Regions from separate parts of the Peribacillus sp. RS7 genome, predicted to be linked through region 2. Evidence: riboswitches for the same ligand, from Rfam matches in the RefSeq annotation. Region 2 holds a riboswitch; the other holds the start of a gene.

Region 1 (8,741 bases), 2.6 Mb from region 2:
CGTACCCACTCCGCCGCCGCGGCTCATGATTTCCATCACTTGTTTCCTATGTTCTGAAATTCCCTCACGTGAATCAGGTACGAATGGCATCACATAGCAGTTGAAATAAGTAACATCCGTATTGGAACCCGCACCATATAATACTCGACCTGCCGGGACAAAATTAAGGTTCTTTAATTCTTCATAGAATTTATTGAACCATTCCGTTCTTTTTTCTTCAGTGGTTTCCACTGAAGCCAAGCCTGTTGCATTACGTTTCGCAATTTGTTCATAGTATATTTCAAGCGGTTTTTCGATAATATCCAGCGGACGGTTTACAATCCCCGTCTCCACTTCTTCCGGATTATCCAATACGCCGCGGAATTCTTCATCCACCAATACCTTGGCTTTTTTGGTTTCCCAATCTATTTCAACGATGTGACCAAGACCCCGTGCTGGGAATTTCGGATCTTCCTTGATCGTCAACACTACGAAATCGCCTGCCGAGAGTGTGATTTTTTCAGTATCCTTAAAAGAATAGCGGTCAAGCATGACTAGACGGGACACTCCCTTATGCGCCATTTTCATATCAGCCGTTACAGGGTGAACCTGGGGAAATAAAGAAATATCCTTATTCAACCTTTCTAGATCAACCTTTAAAGCTTCTTTTATTACAACCGACATAATTCCCTCTCCTTTATATGTTTCAAGATCCGTTCTTGCTGCCGCAAAAATCTATATGTAGCCTTACATGTCCGTTTCGCTTAACAAGTACCCTAAATTTATCATAGCGAAACTCAAAAATCAACATATAGTGTCGCATTAAATATTTCAACTACTATATATTGTGTTTGTTTTGAATGACTTTTAATTTTGTCAAACGATAAATCAATTAATATAGTTAGCAAAAGGGAGGAAAATGTCGATTTACAATAATTTTTCATCAGATTTCAATTAATTTGGACCTTGCTTTTTCCCCATCCCTTTTAGGACTTATTCCTGCAAGGAATAGCTTATTTGGTAAACAAATCTGAAAAAACTTTTTTATTTTCCACTTTAATTATTCTGCTTCTTCTATCTCATGAAATTCCATTCATCGCTTTCATATTTGCTTTCTGCAATGGCCTTCACTTCCAGCAATTGTTGTTCAGTGAGGACGTATGGTTCTAGATCGATCGATAGTCCTTCGGCAAAACCTTTTTCAAAAGCAACTTTCGCTTCGGGGATGGTAATCTTTCTTCCGGCAATGTCATTCATGGCTACAGCTTTGTTTTTTAAGTTTTTTTGCATTCTCTCTTTAACCCTGTCATTTGAAAATTTAAATACGCTAAAGAGCTTTTCATCATCAAGTTCAAGCAAAATGGCCCCGTGTTGAAGGATGACGCCCTTTTGCCTGGTTTGTGCGCTGCCAGCGACCTTCCTGCCCTCAACGACCAGTTCATACCAGCTTGGAGCATCAAAGCAGACGGAAGACTTGGGCGCTTTTAAAGCCGCTTTTTCCTGCTCGGTTCGAGGCACAGCAAAATAAGCATCCAATCCAAGATTCCTGAACCCCATTAATATTCCTTCAGATATGACACGATATGCTTCAGTAACGGTAGTTGGCATTCCCGGATAGGATTCTGGAACGATTACGCTATAAGTCAATTCATGCTCGTGCAGCACCGCTCGCCCTCCTGTTGGTCTGCGAACAAAACCGAGGCCTTGCCTTTTGACCTCTTCCATATCGATTTCCGCTTCTGCCTTTTGAAAATAACCAATCGACAATGTCGCTGGATCCCAACCATAAAAGCGTATGATTGGCGGAATTTCCCCTTTGCTTTGCCAATTTAAAAGCGCTTCGTCCATCGCCATATTAAAAGCCGGTGAACAATTTCCAGAATCTATAAAACCCCATTTTTCTTTAGTCATCCTAAACCCTCGTTTCAATAGACTGTTTTTCAGTAATTCCGTTATACCCCACAAAAAACTCACATGTAGTAGTTTAACAGACTTTAACACTCTAAAAAAGAAAGTGCTATCAAGTCGATAAAGAATTTGATGAAAATTCTTTTTGATTATTAAGTAAAGCAATTATATAATAAGTATTGTCTGTATTCGTTAAGGTAGAAGGGAGTTTTAATGTTTGGAATTATTATATACACTGCTCATCATCTTGGGAGTGGTTATTGCGTATTCACTTTTTAATTGGTACCGCCAGCGTAAAATCGTTAAAACATTAACACAGGACGAATTTATCGCTAACTACAGAAAAGTGCAGCTGATCGATGTTCGGGAACCGAATGATTTTGATAATGGTCATATCTTAGGCGCAAGAAACATCCCTATGACGCAAATGAAAACTCGCTTGGTCGAAATTAGGCCGGACAAGCCTGTATACTTGTACGCTCAAAGCGAAATCATCAGCGGAAGAGCTGCAGCCATGCTATACAAAAAGGGCTACAAGGAACTTTTTCACCTAAAAGGCGGTTTCAAAATGTGGACCGGGAAAATCAAAGCAAAGAAATAAGACCCCATCTCCGCATGGGCTCTTTTTAATTAAAACGTCTACATGTTCAATGCGGGCTCAATGAAAATGAAAATGAAAGTTAACTCATTGACTTTGATTAGTTCTTTACAAGATACATAAACATGAAAAAACCCCCGCCGGCAGGCAGGGGTTTTTTCATGTAAGCTTTCAGTCTAGGCTTGAAAACGCAGAACCGGTTTTCTTGCAGCAAGAGTTTCATCAAGCCGCTTTATAACGGTCGTATGCGGAGCTTCCTGAACGATTTCCGGAGTTTCCTCCGCTTCCTTGGCAATCTGGATCATTGCATCGATGAATGCATCCAGAGTTTCCTTGGACTCCGTTTCGGTCGGTTCTATCATCATTCCTTCTTCCACATTCAACGGGAAGTAAATGGTTGGAGGATGATACCCGAAATCCAGCAATCTTTTGGCTATGTCGAGAGTCCTGACTCCCAATTTCTTTTGCCGACGTCCGCTTAATACGAATTCGTGCTTACAATGACGATTATATGGTAGGTCAAAATAAGGTTCCAACCTACGCATCATATAATTTGCATTGAGGACCGCATTCTCGGTGACGGCTTTAAGGCCATCAGGACCCATTGAACGAATGTACGTATAAGCCCTCACGTTTATCCCGAAATTCCCATAGTAGGGTTTTACCCTGCCAATGGATTGCGGGCGATCATAATCAAGAACGAATTGCTCATCTTGTTTGACCACAAGCGGTTTAGGCAAGTAAGGAATCAAATCCGACTTTACCCCTACAGGGCCAGAACCCGGACCGCCGCCGCCATGCGGGCCAGTGAATGTTTTATGGAGATTTAAGTGAACCACATCAAAGCCCATGTCACCCGGGCGTGCTTTTGAAAGTACTGCATTCAGATTGGCACCATCATAATAAAGCTTCCCACCGGCATCATGGACAAGTTGTGCCATTTCCAAAATGTTCTCTTCAAACAATCCTAACGTATTGGGGTTCGTCAGCATCAAAGCCGCCGTATCCGGTCCCACAACACGCTTTAAATCCTCAAGGTCGACTAACCCGTTTTCATCGGATTTCACTGTTATCGTTTCAAGTCCGGCCACAGTGGCAGAAGCTGGATTCGTACCGTGTGCAGAATCGGGTACGATCACTTTCGTCCGTTCTGTATCGCCATTAGCTTCGTGAAAAGCGCGAATCATCATCAACCCTGTCCATTCACCGTGTGCACCTGCTGCAGGCTGTAATGTCACTTGATCCATCCCAGTGATTTCCGTTAGATGTTCCTGCAAATCAAATAATAGTCCCAAGGCTCCCTGAACAGTACTCGGATCTTGATATGGATGGATATGGGCGAAACCGTTAAAGCGTGCCACATTTTCATTTATTTTCGGATTATATTTCATCGTGCATGAACCCAGCGGATAAAAACCCGAATCCACTCCATGATTCCGTTTGGAAAGTGCTGTATAGTGACGCATGATATCCAATTCGGACACCTCAGGAAGCTTAGCCTCTTCTTCACGGATGTAGTCGGCAGGAAGAATTTCTTCGAGCGGAGTAGTTGCAACATCCATTTCTGGCAGACTATACCCGATTCGACCGGATGTACTGATTTCAAAAATGAGTGATTGATCTTGATTATTCATGTTGATCCCCCAATTCCTGCGCAAGTGCATCAATTTCTTCTTTTGTTCTAAGTTCCGTTACCGCGACCAGCATATGGTCTTCCAGCTCAGGATAAACCTTTCCTAAATCAAAGCCGCCGATCATCCCTTTTTCAAATAAGTTTTTATTGATTTCTGAAAACGAAGCAGGCAGTTTAATGACAAATTCATTAAACGAAGGACCGTCGAACATTACTTTTATCCCTTTTGCCTCAATAGCTTTTTTCGCATAATGCGCTTTTTGAATATTTTGCACGGCCATTTCTTTGACCCCCTTTTTCCCAAGAGCGGTCATTGCAACAGAAGCTGCCAAGGCGTTCAACGCTTGATTGGAACAAATGTTGGATGTGGCCTTATCACGGCGAATGTGCTGCTCACGAGCTTGAAGCGTCAGCACAAAACCCCTTTTTCCATTTTCATCCACTGTTTGACCGACGAGTCTGCCCGGAACTTTCCGTACAAGTTTATTCGTAACGGCAAAATATCCACAATGAGGTCCGCCGAATGCTGCTGGAATGCCGAATGGCTGAGCATCCCCCGTTACGATATCTGCACCGAGGGCACCAGGGGATGTCAAGGCTCCCAGTGCAAGCGGATTACTGGAAACGATAAACATGGACTTGACGCCATGAATGATTTCTTCCATTTCTTTCAATGGCTCGATGCGGCCAAAAAAGTTCGGATATTGCACAATCACTCCTGCAATATCATCATTCACCAACTCCCTTAAGGCCGCCATATCCGTCACACCGTCTTTATAAGGAATTTCGATCACTTCCACGCGTTGTCCTTTCGCATAGGTCTTTACGACTTCTCTTGATTCAGGATGAACCGTCCCTGAAATGAGAATCTTCTTGCGTCGTGTGTGACCTGAAGCAAGCATGGCTGCTTCAGCTAGCGCTGTCCCGCCGTCATACATGGAGGAGTTAGCCACATCCATACCCGTCAATTCACAAATCATCGTTTGATATTCAAAGATGGCCTGAAGCTCGCCCTGTGAAATTTCAGGCTGATAGGGTGTATAAGCCGTATAAAACTCAGAACGGGAAAGAACATGATCGACGATGACCGGTGCATAATGGTCATAGACACCCGCACCAAGGAAGGAAGCATAGTTTTTAAGATCCGCATTCTTGGAAGCAAGCCTTGATAATTCTTTCATTAAGGCAGGTTCCGATTTAGCGGGCTTGATATCGTATTCGCCTTGAAAACGAACACTTTCAGGGATATCATTGAAAAGTTCTTCAACAGTAGGTACACCTATCACTTCAAGCATTTCTTGTTTATCTTGCTCTGTCATGGGTAAATAACGATGTTTCATCTAATGACCATTCCCCTCTATTTACGTGGTTTTTTATAAAAAGGTGTTTGTATGATAACGGCTTTCAAACGTTTGGATCGGATTTCCACTTCGACTTCCGCATCCAGCACCGAAAATTCCTTATCGATAAGTGCCAATCCTACGTTTTTCTTCAACGTTGGTGATTGGGTACCAGTCGTGACCTCGCCAATGACTTTGTCCCCGCTGTAGACCTTATACCCATGACGTGGAATACCACGGTCAATCATTTCAATTCCCATAAGCTTGCGGGGAGCCCCTTTCTCCTTTTGTTCAGCAAGAACGGCTTTCCCGAAAAAATCTGCTTCCTTATCCACTTTTACCGCAAAACCGATCCCGGCTTCTATTGGGGTGATGTCCGCTGAAAGTTCCTGCCCATACAGTGGCAGTTTCGCTTCAAAACGCAGGGTATCACGAGCACCTAAACCAATCGGCTGAATCCCTTCTTCCTTGCCGGCATCCAGAATCGCCTTCCAAAGGGCAGGACCGTTTTCACTGTCGCTATATATCTCAAAACCATCTTCACCAGTATATCCGGTACGGGATACCATCGTGGAGATACCATTTATCATGACATTTTCCTTGAACTTGAAAAATCCGATTTCACTTAAGGCAGTATTTTCTGATAGTTTTTGTAATATCTTCTCTGCAGATGGCCCTTGAAGTGCTAGCTGTGTATAGTGACTCGATACATTCGTGATTTGGACATCTTCCGGTAGATTAGCTTGCAGCCAATCGAAATCTTTATCTGTATTCGCTGCATTGACCACGAGCAGATAGTCGTCTTCAGCCCTCTTATAAACGATGAGATCATCAACCGTCCCGCCGTTTTCATAGCACATAGCCGTATATTGGGCACCGCCCTGTTGCAGCTTTGATATATCATTAGTCAGCATCTTCTGTAAAAAGGAAAGGCTCGCAGGACCCTTAACATCAACTTCCCCCATATGGGAAACATCGAATAACCCCGCTTTTGTACGTACGGCTTCATGTTCGTCCTTTATACCCGAAAATTGGACAGGAAGTTCCCAGCCGCCAAAATCGATCGTTTTACCGCCGCATTCACGATAAACTTCAAATAGTGGTGTTCTTTTTAAATTGGTCAAAAAATGACCCCCCTCAGATTTTTTAATTTAAATGGCTTCATTATCAAAGCTTCTTGTCATTACGCATCAGATATCCTGATTCATGATGTGAAAAAAGCACAAAAAAGGACAGAGAAAGCCCGTTTGAGCTTTTTCTCTGTCCTGAAACCTGAAAGTTTACCTATATAATAGGTTTTCCCCTTTGGTGGCCGTCCCAAAATGGGCGGCGCTCTCCAGAGTTGCGTCCAATAAGAGTTCTTTTGCCTGAGAGATTCACTGCTAAGTTTGCTCCTTCGGCGCTACATCCGTAGTCTCTCCCCTTATCTTCACCCGCATATAAATGGTCTACCAATGAAAGTAAGCGAATAAGCCCCAAGCATTAGTAAAACCTTTGAGCATCATGGAATGCATTCTCTGCCAACTCTCCTAAAACTTCAGGAACCGTTTGAATGATCTCCTTCAGTATCTTGGATAAAATAGGAGCCTGTAGCGCATACTAAGAAAACGCGAACTGCAAAACCGAAATACAAAGATTCTTTATAGCGTTTGGAAATTAGAATTTTCTAAATATACTTATATCCTACCCTAAGAAACTTATCTCTGCAATATCTTTTGAAGAGAAATATTTTTCTTACTTCACATATGAAATGTTCGGGTTTTGACCTTTTATTAAGGAAATTATGATTTAAGAGGGAGTTATTTCTATGAAAATCAATATATCCTTCAATTCTGAATGGAATGACGAGTTTCTGCAAAAGATGGAAAATGACGGTCCATGGGGAAATTGGGAGCTTTATAAGTTAGCGGTTCAAATGGAGGAAAATCTCATCATCCCTGATTTTGAGGGTTTACAGGCGCCCAAGCACCTTCCGCAGTTAACCCCGCTTCCCCACCAATTGGAAGCAGCAAAGCAAGTGGTGGAAAAGATGAATGGAAAGGCCATTTTAGCTGATGAGGTAGGGCTCGGAAAAACAATTGAAGCCGGCTTGATCCTAAAAGAATATATGATTAGAGGCCTTGTAAAAAAAGTATTGATCCTTGTACCGGCTTCACTTGTAACACAATGGGCTTTTGAATTGAATACCAAGTTTCATATTCCGGCAGTCGTTCAGAGAAAAAGTTATGTTTGGGACTCCTGTGATGTGGTCATTTCATCCATTGATACAGCGAAACGCGCTCCACATCGTGATATCATTTTCAATCAGGAATATGACTTCATCATTATTGACGAAGCTCATAAACTTAAAAATAATAAGACGAAGAACTATGAATTCGTCCAAAATCTGAAAAAGAAATTTTGTTTACTCCTGACAGCTACTCCCATTCAAAATAAAGTCGAGGAAATTTTCCACCTCGTTTCGTTATTGAAACCAGGCCACTTGGGAAATGCCACACTCTTTTCGGAAAAATATAAAGGGAAAGGCCGGAACATAATTGAAGATGAACACCTTAAGGAACTGGTCAACACTGTTATGATACGAAACCGGCGGGCCGATACTGGTATTGAATGGACAAAAAGGCATGTGGAAACCATCACCATTGAATTTTCTCCAACCGAGCAGGCATTGTACGATGCCGTTTCCAAATTCAAGCCTATTTCGGATGGAACAAAAGGAAGCGCCTTTTCAGCTCTCACTCTCCAAAGGGAAGCCTGCAGCAGCAGGGAGGCAGTCTTTTATACTTTAAAAAATATGAAAGCAAAATACGACCAGCCTTCCCCTGACTTTTTGGCAAAGCTTGATGATTTATTTTCTAAAGTAAACGAAACGGTTCAGAACTCCAAAGCTGAAAAAGCTTTGGAACTGATCAAGAAAATTGATGACAAAGTGATTATCTTTACCGAATACCGAGCGACCCAGCTTTATCTGCAATGGTACCTGCAACAGAATGGGATTTCTTCAGTCCCTTTCCGAGGCGGATTTAAGCGTGGAAAGAAAGACTGGATGCGCGAATTATTCCAAAAGAAAATACAGGTATTAATCGCAACCGAAGCGGGCGGGGAAGGGATAAACCTTCAGTTTTGCCATCACTTGATTAATTTTGACCTGCCATGGAACCCCATGAGACTCGAGCAAAGAATTGGGCGGATTCACCGGCTTGGTCAGGAAGAAGATGTCATGATTTATAACTTTTCCACGAAAAATACAGTTGAAGAACATATTCTGAAGTTACTATACGAA
Region 2 (8,741 bases):
TTTTTGGCTTTTTTGAAGGGAGTGGCGTCGCTTGAATACCTGAAAGCGGGTGATTATTATTAATCGAATTTTCAATTATTTTTTGTAAAAAAGATAACCGCTCTTCGAAATCTTTTCCATCATTAACAGTACCAAATTGTAGCGCCTTCGTTGATAAGGGGAGACCACCCGGTGCCTTTCCAATGCCAAGGTCAACTCTGCCAGGCGAAAGATTTGATAACACGTGAAAATTTTCCGCCACTTTATATGGACTATAATGCTGAAGCATAACACCTCCGGACCCTACCCGAATAGATTTTGTTTGGGCTAATAAATATGATACCAATACTTCCGGGGAAGATCCCGCTAGCTTTTCGGCATGATGATGTTCTGATACCCAGAAACGGGTATATCCCCACTCTTCTGCATGTCTCGCCAGCTTAATGGTTTGCTGTAGTGCATCAAAGGCTGAAGTTCCTGGAAATATCGGGCTCTGGTCTAAAATGCCAAGCTTATAACTCATATTCTCTCCTCCGCTTTAATTCAAAGTATACTTATATGAATAATAACAATTTAATAATTTTGATTTATCCTAACACCTAAAGCATGTTAATGGCAATGGTTTAACTAATAGGAAAAAATATTGTATTGATAGAAAATATCTATCAATTAGATTGTGTCAGTGATTGATGATGGTCTTGTTCAAATTTCCGTATTGATAAAAGAATGTCATTCCATAGTAAGGGTGCTTCCATCCCGTGATTTAAATGAGTCAGATAGATGTGCTGCTTTATCTTGATTAAATGTGACACATCAACTTCAACCAAAGTTCCCTGTTCTAACTCTTTTTTAATACATAAATACGGTAAAAATCCGATACAGCTTCTGCTAAGAATTAGCGATTTCGCCACTTCCAAGTGATCAACCTGAAATTCAATACGCGGCTCTACATTAGACACTTCAAAAATTTTATGAACGTGGTTCCAGTCAAACGCACCACACTCAAAAAATACCAACGGCTCCATTGCTAATACTTGCACCGTTAGCTCTGTTTCAACTTGAAATGGATGTCCTGGATACACTACTAAACGTATCGAATTATCAAGGGTCTTGTGATTTTGCAGACCACTATGTGTAACATCCTTCATAAATGCTATATCAACCTTTTTCTGAAGCAATTTATCAATTAATGCATCATTTGTTGCTGAAATAAATTTAAAGCGTAAATTAGGGTTTTCCTTTTTCCAAAGAGGAAGAGCAAATGGAATAAAGTATTGCGATGTAATGATATTAGCCCCTATCGTTATTTCCTCCAGATCGCTTCCTGTTTTCAACTGTTTTTTCCCCTGTTGAAAGGTACGAATAATTTGTTCCGCAAATGGAATGAACGCTTTCCCTTTTTCCGTTAAAATAATCCCTCTCCCTTGCCTCTCAAATAGTTCTGAATCGAGTTCACTCTCAAGCGTCTTAATTCTTGCCGAAACCGTCGGCTGTGATAAAAACAGTGCCTCTGCTGCTTTATGAAAACTATTAAAATGAACAACATACATAAAAGCTTCAATATGATCAATATTCATCTCCCCAACTCCTTTTTCCAAAATGAACGCAAAAAGCTCCTGTTCGCTTATCGCGTTCAGGAGCTTTTGGTTGTCCAATCAGCTCATCTTTTATAATAATTCTTTCTCCGATTTTAATCTTATAAAACCAATAAGTAAAGTGTAATTTAATTAACTGAACAACCAACAGTCACGATATATTTATTGCGATTTCATACAATATGATATTCAAGGAACATAATACTATTTATACAGATGAAAATTTAAGGATTCTAAGTAAATAAAACTAATAATTTCATTCTCTTTCTTCCCGTTTTTCAATCCTAAGGGTGTATCTTTTTTCCGGATTGCGCGATAAATTTTGCATAGTTTATTTAACTTGTTTATCCCAATGGACTTGGCAGTTTCAGTCCTTCCTGTCTACGTTATATATTTTTTCTCCTTATAAAAAAGAAAAGAAAGGTCATCCTAATGGAGTAATTCAAATTATGACATAAGGAGAGAAACTACATGCCTCAACAACAAATTGATATCAATCAATTAAATCAAGCAAAAGCAAACGTTACCCTTACGCAAACCTTACTTTCACAAGCAATAGAAAAATCTTCCTCTGATCCAACTTTGGCACAAGAAGCCATTAAACAAGCTGCTCAAGAAATCGCACAAGCCCAATCTTCCGTAAATCAGGTTTACAGTACAGTACAAGCTCCGCAAGCAGAGTGATTTTGGGTATTATCTCGATTAATTGATTCAAAACAAGATGAAAGAGGCCTATATCCAAATTTAGGAATAGGCCTTTTTATAACGGATGTTTTTGGTCCAACCAAGCCTTTTCAACACCACTATTTAATGGGGGTATGCTTTGAGGGAACTTAAACGTATTGTATGGATCTTACATACCTCGTTTTCACTTCTCGAAGCCGTTTGAATTTTTCTCCATAGTACGCAGTTGGCCAATTTTTGATGAGAGTATCCGGCCAATTCACGTAGTCACCGGTAGTATATGAAGCCAAAGCGCATTTAAGTTCCTTGATCCACTGGATGTTTTCCCGCTCTTCTTCTGGATTGGTCCATGTAGCCAGATACTCCCGGGCGATGATGGCATCCCGATAATAAAAAGCCGTTTCATTTGGGTCCGAACGACCAGCGACCCCTATGGATTGGTGCCAAATTGCTGCATTTTCATTTGGAGTATTTTCCAGAAAATTCTTCATCGCAGGTTCACTCGTGAATTCTTCAGCTTTACTCGTGATTTCCAACAATTGATCCACAAAGGCAAAAAAAAAGCCCCTCTCGATCAAGAGAAGGGCTTTTTAAAAAGTATTTTAACGCTTTATGCTTTCGTACCTTATCCAGAAATCTCATCATCGGATTTAACATCCAATGGAGTTCGTTTATCCATTTTCAGCAGGTAATAACTCGCTGCGACCAAGACTAGGAAAACGATCCCGACAATCAAGGAAATCCGGGTACTCGGATTGACCCACATACCAACCAGCACCATCAGTAAAAAGGCAATTGTCGCATAGTTACTGTAAGGGGCCAACGGCATTTTGAACGGATGTTTTTCCATTTCAACAGCATTTACCTTTCTGAATTTAAGCTCACTGATAAGTAAGACAAACCATGGAATCATCCCGGGTAAAACACTCGCACTGTACACATAAAGGAATAATTGCGGCGGTGCAAGGTAATTCAGGATAACCCCGATGCCCAATCCTAATAATACAGCGATCGTACAATATGCCGGCACTCCATTTTTAGATACTTTTGCAAAGATTTTAGGAGCTTGGCCATTCAATGCTAGAGTGTAAAGCATACGCCCTGCACTGAAAATCCCACTGTTGCATCCAGACATTGCGGCAGTGATTACGACAAAGTTAATGATGCCTGCCGCTGCAGTGATACCGATTTTAGCAAAGGTTGAAACGAATGGACTTCCGATGTCATCCAGTTTATCCCAAGGATAAACCGTCACGATGACGAAGATAGCGCCAATATAGAAAATTAGAATGCGCCATATGATTGATTGGATCGCTTTTGTTACGGTCTTTGTTGGATCTTTCGCTTCTCCGGCTGTGATGCCGATAAGCTCAACGCCTTGATAGGAAGCCACGACAAGGGAAAGCGCAAAGAAGAATCCTGTCCAACCTCCCGTAAAGAAGCCGCCATTTGCCCAAAGATTCGATAATCCAATCGCATCCCCCCCATTCCCTATGCCAAAGAAAATAAGGCCAAAACCAGCAATGATCATCAATACAATCGTAATTATTTTTATAAGCGCAAACCAAAACTCAAATTCCCCGAAAGATTTTACGGAAATGAGGTTTGCCGCCCCCAAGATGATCATGGCGACCACACCTGGTATCCAAGCTGGTAACTCCGGGAACCAATACTGCATATACATTCCAACGGCGATGATTTCGGACATTCCGACGATTACCCATTGAAACCAATTGCTCCAAGCAGTCATATAACCAGCCAAAGGATGTATATAGCTGCTCGCAAAGGTTGCAAAAGAACCTGTAGTCGGTTCTAAATATAGCATCTCCCCCATAGAGCGCATGATGAAAAATATAAATATACCTGCGATGGCATAAGCGAGCATTACAGAGGGCCCAGTCCATTTGATCGTGCTCGCCGATCCCATGAATAACCCAACCCCGATGGTTCCGCCCAAGGCTATCATTTGAATATGACGTGCCTCCAGCCCTCTCTTTAATTCCTTATTTGACATGTTTAACTCCCCCAGATGCAATATTAGCGGCAATGATATTAATATCCTTTCCACCAATCGACTCTCTATTATTATTGCGGTTAAAAATGCTTTATCCTAATCATTTGCATAACACTTTAATTTTGTTTTCTTATCTTATAATAGTAAATATTCTGTAAAAATACAAATGTATTTTTCAAATAAACAGTTGCCAAAAATATCTTGTTGATATTCCCAATCAAAAATTATCATTTTAAAAAAGTGATGATCAGTATTTTATAATAGTGATAGTACAAAAAGAGCAGGAAACAATCACTTCTGATTGGAGCCCATTCAAACCTTCGCAAGTGAATGTTTATAAAATTTCAAGAAGTGTTGTAAATGCAAAAATTTGTTGACCTCCGAAAAAATAAATGATAGAATTCCAATATTATTTTATAAGTTTAATGAATGATTTAGCAGTGGAAGATTATCACTGACTGACATTTTCACACAACCGCATACAAGCAAGCGATGAAGGCTATGGATGACACTATAGCAGGAGCAGCTTCTGGAGAGACTGTACAAGATGCAGCGCCGAAGGATTCACAATCTCAGGCAAAAGGACAGAAGAGTAACGAATGATAAATTGTTATTCTGAACCCTTTAAGAGATTGGTATTATCCAATCTCTTTTTTTATTGTCCACTTTGTGATTGGACGGAAACAACACTCGTGAAAAAAACCATTGGGAAATGCAAGCTGGGCGAAAAATCACGTCCCTCTCTCCAAGACCAAGCAGGTTTGAAATCATTCACTATCAAGACCATAAAAGACGGGGGCGTACGAATTGGCTAAACAGGAATTAAAAAGAGATTTAAAAAATCGTCATGTACAACTAATTGCAATAGGAGGAACAATTGGTACCGGTTTATTTTTAGGATCCGGAAAAGCCATACAATTGGCAGGTCCATCCATCATCTTCTCCTATCTGATAATAGGGATTGCTTTGTTTTTTGTGATGAGGGCCCTAGGCGAATTGCTCTTATCCAATGCAGGGTATACGTCATTCACTGAATTCGCAACCGAATATGTCGGTCCATGGGCTGGCTTCGTGACCGGTTGGACCTATTGGTTCTGTTGGATCATGACCGCAATGGCCGATATCATAGCTGTCGGTGTCTATATACAATACTGGTTCGATATCCCTCAATGGATTCCGGCTCTAATATGCCTGGTCATCCTGTTAGGATTGAACCTATTGACCGTTAAGTTATTTGGCGAATTGGAATTCTGGTTTGCCATCATTAAAGTAATCACGATCATCGCCTTGATCATCGTAGGTATCATCTTATTGATCATCGGCTTCAATACCAATACCGGAACGGTTTCCCTAACGAACCTATGGAATCATGGAGGCATGTTCCCCAATGGCATTTCCGGATTCCTGTTATCTTTACAGTTGGTCGTCTTCTCCTTTGTAGGTGTCGAATTGGTCGGGGTTTCCGCCGCAGAAACGGCGAACCCGAGAAAGAACATTCCGTCTGCCATCAATAAAATCCCTGTCCGGATTTTACTTTTCTATGTGGGTGCCATATTCGTCATTCTCTGCGTCAACCCATGGACTCAACTGGATTCCACGAGCAGCCCATTTGTAGAGGTCTTTGCGTTAATCGGCATTCCTGTAGCTGCAGGGATCATCAACTTCGTCGTTTTGACATCTGCTGCTTCTGCATGCAACAGCGGTTTATTTTCAACAAGCCGAATACTCTATACGTTAAGCAGGAGTGGCGAAGCCCCTGCTAAACTGAAAAAATTAAATAAACAGGCTGTTCCAAGCAATGCCTTGTTTACATCAACAATCGTTGTATCACTTGGGGCATTATTAAGCAAACTGATACCGGAACAGGCATTTACCGTTGTGACGACCATCAGTGCCATCTGTTTCATATGGGTATGGAGCATAATCTTGATCTCCCATATCAAATATTCGAAAACAAGGCCTGACCTAAGAGCCGCATCAACTTTCAAGGCTCCTTTTACACCCTTTATCAATTACGTCATTTTAGGATTATTCCTGTTCATCCTTATCGTTATGCTATTCGCTGAAGCTACACGGCTATCACTGCTCATGACGCCAATCTGGTTCATACTCTTGGTGATACTATATAACTACCAGAAAAAAAGATAGAAAACGGATAAAGCCTTGAACTCAATATGAATTCAAGGCTTTATCCATTTCAACAAACACTTCAACTTTCCATCAGTGGACTCGGTTGCTAAAAATATATCAAGCAACCACATTAAATTTTATATCGAAATAGTGTAAGCTAATATATATCATCGGAACTTGTAAAAGAAGGGAAATCAATCATGTATGAATTTCCCTTCCCCGTTTGGTTCACCCATCCATCAGTGGCATTGAAGAAAAACCCCATTGGTGGACGTTTCACTTTATTTAATACGGAGGGGTTTGTTTAATGAAGATTATATATATCCTTACTCTAGTTCCTTTCATAGGCATACTAGGATTTCTACCTTTTGTTAATAGAATAGAACCTTATGTATTAGGGATGCCTTTCAATATGTTCTGGATGGCTATGTGGGTGGTCCTTACCTCTGGTATCTTGGGCATCATGTATAAGCTGGATCCCAGGAATCGGGAAGGTGACCAGGAATGAATATTGCTCTCTTAATCATTTTAGCATTTTTACTTCTGTCGATATTTTTAGGCATTCGCTCTTCAAAAGGAAAAGATATGGACTTGGAACAATGGACGGTGGGCGGACGTGGTTTTGGTGCAATATTCGTCTTTCTGCTGATGGCTGGGGAAATCTATACGACCTTCTCCTTCCTTGGCGGCAGCGGCTGGGCTTATGGCAAGGGCGCACCCGCTCTATATGTTCTTATTTACATTACTTTGTCTTACGTATTATCCTATTGGCTCCTTCCGGAAATATGGAAATATGCCAAAGAAAATAAACTGATGTCTCAATCCGATTTCTTTGTAAGCAAATATAAGAGTCCTAGTTTAGGAATTTTGGCTGCGCTTGTCGGTGTGGTGTCGATGATTCCAGTGATCGTCGTGCAGCTGAAAGGTTTGGGGATCATTGTCTCAGAAGCTTCTTATGGTGCCATCTCAATGTCTGCGGCGGTTTGGATGGGGGCGATCAGCCTTACCATTTATGTGATGATATCCGGTATACACGGTTCAGTTTGGACAGCAGTCATTAAAGATATCATGATGATTGCCATTATAGGATTCTTAGGGATTTATCTGCCCATTCATTACTTTGGTGGATTTCAGCCGATGTTTGAAGCGATTGATGCGGCAAAACCCGGTTTTCTAAAGTTCCCTGAGCAGGGACTTAGCGTTTCATGGTTTATCTCCACGGTAATATTGCTCGTATTCGGTTTCTATATGTGGCCCCAAGTTTTCAGCGCTGTTTATTCAGCGCGCAGCGGGAAGGTATTTCGAAAAAATGCCATCATCAGCCCTTTATATACACTCATGCTGTTATTCGTCTTTTTTGTAGGGTTTACAGCTATATTGAAAGTGCCTGGACTCGTTGGGGCAGATGCAGACCTCTCATTGCTGCGCCTTTCGATCGAGACCTTTGATCCATGGTTCATAGGCATAATCGGCGGAGCTGGATTGCTGACCGCATTGGTGCCTGGATCCATGCTTTTGATGAGCGTCACTACACTGCTCGCGAAAAATGTCTATAAGGAATTCGCACCTACAGTATCCGATCGGCACGTTGTAAGATTGGCAAAGTTCCTTGTTCCCATCATTGCCCTTATAGCCGTCTACTTCACCTTAAACGGCGGCGAAACGATGTCAGCATTAATTCTCATGGGATACAGTCTCATTACACAGCTATTCCCTTCCCTTCTCTTTAGTCTGAAGAAGAATAATCCAATCAATAAATATGGCGCAATCGCCGGCATCGTCACCGGATTAGCCATCGTAATCTGCATTACACTCAGTCATTCAACAATAGGGACCTTGTTTCCATCCTTGCCACAAGCAGCAAAAGATTTGAATGTCGGAATCATTGCCTTGGCAATCAATTTCCTTGTGATGATAACAGTAAGTCTTGCTTACAGGAAGCACGCGGTTCAGTTGGAACCTAAATCCGTTAACGATATATGAAGCGCTCATTGGCTGTTTATTTTGGATAAAGAAACATTAGAAGAGCATCGGAAGGCTCAGTCAAAAGACTGAGCCTTCCTTTATAATCGATATCCAAAGCATAATGTCCTTTTTCTCAAGATTGATTATAGGAAGTCTCATTTTAGACTACTACTCTTTTTTGTTTATAATCAAATCCCCTATTTTAACTAATAAATACAACGAAAAAATAATCATCAAGGTTCTGGCTACTACCAGACCATCAGTAGCTAAATCATATCCTTTAGGTATTAATAATTTAGGGTTAAAGCTAAAAGTAATCGATATTACGAAAGCTATTAAAATCAGGATGAAACCGAACTGAAATCTATTTGACA

The links. A riboswitch is a leader RNA that binds a small molecule or an ion and turns the genes downstream of it on or off. The one in region 2 is predicted to bind glycine.
Region 1: it holds a riboswitch for glycine, as region 2 does, so the genes downstream of both, gcvT (glycine cleavage system aminomethyltransferase GcvT) here and ACDZ29_RS13955 (amino acid permease) in region 2, are expected to answer to the same signal.

The regions. Positions count from the first base shown of each region.
Region 1 covers NZ_CP168135.1:148,018-156,758, forward strand. The annotation lists gene ACDZ29_RS00825 (vitamin B12-dependent ribonucleotide reductase) at 1-663, opposite strand, end outside; gene ACDZ29_RS00830 (biotin/lipoate A/B protein ligase family protein) at 1,054-1,890, opposite strand; gene ACDZ29_RS00835 (rhodanese-like domain-containing protein) at 2,105-2,488, shown strand; gene gcvPB (aminomethyl-transferring glycine dehydrogenase subunit GcvPB) at 2,662-4,119, opposite strand; gene gcvPA (aminomethyl-transferring glycine dehydrogenase subunit GcvPA) at 4,112-5,458, opposite strand; gene gcvT (glycine cleavage system aminomethyltransferase GcvT) at 5,476-6,582, opposite strand; glycine riboswitch at 6,804-6,891, opposite strand; gene ACDZ29_RS00855 (DEAD/DEAH box helicase) at 7,266-8,741, shown strand, end outside.
Region 2 covers NZ_CP168135.1:2,764,116-2,772,856, reverse strand. The annotation lists gene ACDZ29_RS13985 (LLM class flavin-dependent oxidoreductase) at 1-502, opposite strand, end outside; gene ACDZ29_RS13980 (LysR family transcriptional regulator) at 645-1,556, opposite strand; gene ACDZ29_RS13975 (hypothetical protein) at 1,546-1,722, opposite strand; gene ACDZ29_RS13970 (hypothetical protein) at 2,046-2,258, shown strand; partial or broken gene ACDZ29_RS13965 (BBE domain-containing protein) at 2,335-2,749, opposite strand; gene ACDZ29_RS13960 (amino acid permease) at 2,884-4,272, opposite strand; glycine riboswitch at 4,792-4,870, shown strand; gene ACDZ29_RS13955 (amino acid permease) at 5,080-6,420, shown strand; gene ACDZ29_RS13950 (DUF3311 domain-containing protein) at 6,710-6,910, shown strand; gene ACDZ29_RS13945 (sodium:solute symporter) at 6,907-8,385, shown strand; gene ACDZ29_RS13940 (hypothetical protein) at 8,536-8,741, opposite strand, start outside; gene ACDZ29_RS13935 (hypothetical protein) at 8,736-8,741, shown strand, end outside.